2 regions of the Cellvibrio sp. KY-YJ-3 genome follow, and region 2 is predicted to be linked to the other one. Evidence: predicted binding sites of a transcription regulator. Region 2 holds the regulator's gene; the other holds the start of a gene.
The links. Region 2 encodes FNR, which switches genes on or off when oxygen is low (the NO sensors DNR and NnrR bind a similar motif). Its sites were predicted from a motif close to TTGATNNNNATCAA; they were not measured.

Region 1: a site for FNR is predicted at 1,043-1,056, ahead of D0B88_RS07655 (hemerythrin domain-containing protein). Genes of this name have one in related genera too.

What each region holds. Positions count from the first base shown of each region.
Region 1 covers NZ_CP031727.1:1,809,348-1,811,553, forward strand. Annotated here, with positions in the region: gene D0B88_RS07650 (NnrS family protein) at 1-242, opposite strand, end outside; gene D0B88_RS07655 (hemerythrin domain-containing protein) at 262-921, opposite strand; gene D0B88_RS07660 (TonB-dependent receptor) at 1,131-2,206, opposite strand, start outside.
Region 2 covers NZ_CP031727.1:3,565,746-3,567,951, reverse strand. Annotated here, with positions in the region: gene D0B88_RS15075 (SirB2 family protein) at 1-224, opposite strand, end outside; gene D0B88_RS15070 (DUF4202 domain-containing protein) at 278-874, opposite strand; gene fnr (fumarate/nitrate reduction transcriptional regulator Fnr) at 913-1,671, opposite strand; gene D0B88_RS15060 (cold-shock protein) at 2,064-2,206, shown strand, end outside.

The DNA of each region.
Region 1 (2,206 bases), 1.8 Mb from region 2:
GGTGGTGCCCCCGTCCAGTTGCATACGGCGGTGAGGATGAACCCCGCAATCGCGGCGCTGGTGAAGCCGTAGAGCATTTCGTGGCTGTGCCAGTGTAGCGATGTCCAGCCCAGCGGCAGGGGAATGCCGCCAAACAAGTAGCTCATCCAGGCGATAACAACGGCAACGCCATAGAGGGCGGTAGCGAGGAAAAACACCCGGAAAGGATAGGAAAACGTGGCCGAAACAGAACTATTAGTCAAAGTGGTTATCCGCAGTTATTTAATCAATGATGAAAAGCAGGTTGTTTTCCAGCGCTATGTGCAGGCGCAGTTGCATGGTGAAGTTTTGCAGTTCCGTGATGAAGTGAGTCACTGCCTGATCGGGATTTTCCTCCAGCAACTCCTGGCAGAGGTTGTCCATCGCCTGTAGCAGGGATGCCTGACTGTCGTGATTGTGATGCAGGATTGCCAGCGAGCAAAAACTGTCGAAATCTACCGGTTTGAGCAGTGCGGGGAAAATACGCTGCTCCTCGTGTTGCATATGCGGGAATAAATCCTCTTGTAGTTGTTGTATGAGTAATTGCAGTTGTTCCAGTTGGCGGGACTGGGCGATGCTTTGCAACTGCTGTGCGCTCGCCAGCAGCAAGGGCAATTGCGCAAAATGTGCCTGGTGGAACTCGCGGCAAATATAGTGAATCAACTGCGATTTGGGGCGCAGTTGCCAGTCGTCAAGGTAGCGCTGGTTGGCCAAACTCTGCAGCGTATCTTGCAGGCGCAACCGGTAGGTGCGCGATGGGTTGTGAACGGCGCCGTGCAGTGCAAGATCGCACAAGTGGTAGCCTGCCGTCTCCGGTTGCAGCAAGCCGGCCGGACGTAGCAGTGCCGCCGTAGCCTCTACCTTTTTGGCCCAGTCGGTAAAACTCCAGGAGTACATATTCATAGGCCACCTCTGCGCAAGGTTGGGGTCGGGTGGGCAATCTACTGACTATCGATTTATAAGCAGTTTGCTGAGCAAACCAAGGCGTTGAATACCCAGTCTAGGTAAATGCGCCGGGGTGATATTGATTTGCATCAAGCTGATGCAGCGCAATCGCGAGAAAGCAAAAGGGGCGCAAGTGCGCCCCCTGTTGGTAGATCCTGATGTGAAGTTTAGAAGCGAATCGTGCCTTGAATGGCCACACTCTTCGGACGTTCATAGAAGGCGTAATAACCTGAACCAGTACCGCGGGTCACTGTAGAGGCGACGGGCAAACCATTGGCATAGGGCACAATAGACTCATCCGTCAGGTTCTTGCCTATCAATGCCAGTTCCCAATTGTCCGAGTCGCCACTGAGTGCAATGCGGGCATTGATCTTGGTGTAAGCGTCCTGCTGGAAGCGCGGGTCAAGTGATGGTGTGGTCAGGTATTCATCGCTGTAAATCAGGTCGAGCGTATTGACCAATTTCAAGCCATTGCTGAAGTTGATGGTGTAATCCGCACCGATATTGCCTTGGTATTCTGGCGTGAATTCACGGCGCTGTCCTGTCGCATCACAGGCTCCGTCACCGATTGGTGCAATGTTATCTGCCTGACCAAAGTAGCACTGGGAATTGGGGAAGTCAGTGTATTCAAAGTCGATATAAGCCATACCGCCGCGCAGCATCAGGTTATCGATTATCGCCCAGCGTCCGTCAGCTTCAAGGCCTTGCACCACCGCCTGGCCGGCGTTGGTCACGTTGAAACTCAGGCTGCCATCAAACTGGCTGGTTTGCATGTCTTCAAATTCGGAGCGGAACGCGGCAAGGTTTAGCTCTGCTGCGCCATCAGCCAATACAAACTTGGCGCCAACTTCAAAGTTTTCGACCTTTTCCTCATCAAATTCCCAAGTACCTTCAATGGCCGGATAAATGCCATCCAGCTCATTAGGAGCGGCGTTAGCGCGCACATCGAAACCACCCGATTTAAAGCCCGTGGTGTAGCTCGCGTACACCATATCGGAGCCCCAAAAATCATGCTGCAAGGTAATAAGCGGGGTGAAACCGGACTCGTCGCGCTCGCCACTAACGGAGTGAGGGTCGATTTTGAACTGGCTCCAGATAATGTTGTAAGTATCGCTCGGGCTGCCTTGGGGTAACACGGCGCCACTGTTGCTGACGTGATACTGGGTGCGGCTCGCCTCTTTGGTTTCTTCAGTGTAGCGCGCGCCCACTATCACTCGCGACAGATCGGTGAAGTTCCAGGTAG
Region 2 (2,206 bases):
ATTTTTGCCATCAACCATGGCTGTTCACCTGGTTTCATGCCCAAATGTACCGCGAGCACAATACCCGAGACCAACATAATGGTGTTGATAATGTGGGGGGCAATTTTTAGCAGTTTTTTATGCAACATGGATGAATTCATAAACAACAAAACACCGCGCACTAAAAAAATGAGCAGCGAAAGTACAACAAAAGTTAAATGCAAATGTTTAAGGGCTAAATACACGGTCGTTTCCTTTTTTGTTTATGTGAAAATTATTGAAATTGTTGGTAATAAACTCAGGTGTCCGGGGTGAGCGCTTTACCTACCAGTGCGAGCATGCTGTCACTCAGTGGTAATTTCAGTGCGGCGTCATGGCCCTTGGGTGACATTTTGTTCCAGGTCTTGCGGATAATATCAATCAGTTTTACTTCATCGTGTTTGCTGGCAAAGTCTTCTAAATAAAATTCAATAAACACCAGGCAAATCACATCTTCCAGTGTTTGTACTTCTTCATCGCGCTTTAAACTGCGTTTAAGCAGCAAGTCTTTTACGCGAGAGATGATTGTTTCGTCGTAACCCTGTGCGGCCATAATTTCACCGGCGATATCGCCGTGCATTTGCGCTAAATCCAGACGCCACTTTTTATAGCCGCTGCGATCCATTGGGTAGTCAGAGCGCGGAATCTTCCAGCGACAAATATGCTGGCTGCGTGTCGCGAGCTGTAACGCCTCGGATGCATCAGGGCAAAAACGTGACAGCTGTGCACTCATGCGTTGGGCATAAATCCATTCTTTGGCAACGGTTTTGCCTTCTACTATTTCGCTATTCGGGTCTTGCAGGTTGGCGGCATCAAATGCGGCGAGGGTGTCTTGCAAACGCTGGTTGCTGATCATTGTAGGTGCTCGTGGTTTATTGCAGGTGCTTGCAGTGGTTAGCAGTGGCCATCGCCATTGGCGATATTGCGCAGCAACTCCATGTTAGTGATGAGGACTTCTTTTTTATCCACAGAAATCACCTCCTGTTTTTGCAAGCGAGTAAAAATACGGCTGACTGTTTCAATGGTCAGGCCCAAATAATTGCCAATATCGGTGCGCGACATAGGTAAGCGGAAGGCATTGGCCGATAGCTGGCGGCGGCTATTGCGGCTGGAAATACTCAGCAGCAGGGCGGCAATGCGCTCTTCGGCGCTGCTTTTGCTCAGCAGGGTAATAATTTGCTGATCCTGGGTAATTTCGCGGCTCATCAATTGAAAAAAGTGACGTTGCAGATTAGGGATTTGCAAGCTCAATTCTTCCATGCGATTAAACGGAATTTCGCACACCGATGCGGTTTCCAATGCGATTACTGAATTGGTGTAGCGATTGTCGGCAATACCATCCATGCCAACTACCTCGCCGGGCAAATAAAACCCGGTGACTTGTTCTTCACCGTTATCACTCAGGGTCAGTGCTTTTACTGCACCCGAACGAATGGCATACACCGAGTGAAAGTGGTCATTAGCGCGATAGAGGTAATCGCCTTTTTGTAGCGGTTTACCGCGTTGGATAATGCCGTTCAGGCGGTCGATATCTTCAATGTGCAGGCTGATAGGCAAGCAAATAGTATTTAAACGGCAATTGCCGCAGCTGACGCGCTTATCGTGAGGGCAGCTTGAATCCTGGGTTTTTACAATGTTCTGATTAGCTGTCATGGGTCCACCACCTCGAATATAAGACTATGGCAGGAAAACTCCGCGCCAACAGTATGATGAGTGATTGTTGCAGCTTTAACGGGGGCGGTAAATAGTTGATTTAGCTCAAATGTCTGGAGAAATTTAATCCGACGGGAGAGGTCGCGGAGTAGTGCTGCCTTATAACTAAAAAGCCATAATCTTTGTCAAATCACCCTCTTTACTTGCAGCGGGCCGGATAATATATTGGCCCGGCTGGCCAGTTAGCAGCATTATTTATGGTAAGTCACATCGTTGTACTAGCAGTGAATCTCTTAGCACCTCGTTTTGTTTTTCATAAGTAAGATCTGAATCCGCCAGCGCAATCCCACTTGGGGTATTCATTTTTATTTAAAGAAACATCGAGGTTTATTATGGCTAGAAGCACTGGTACCGTTAAATGGTTCAACGAGTCTAAAGGTTTTGGTTTTATCGCTAGCGAGGCCGGCCAGGACGTATTTGTTCACTACAGCGCAATCAGCGGTTCAGGTTTCAAAACCCTGGCTGAAGGCCAGCG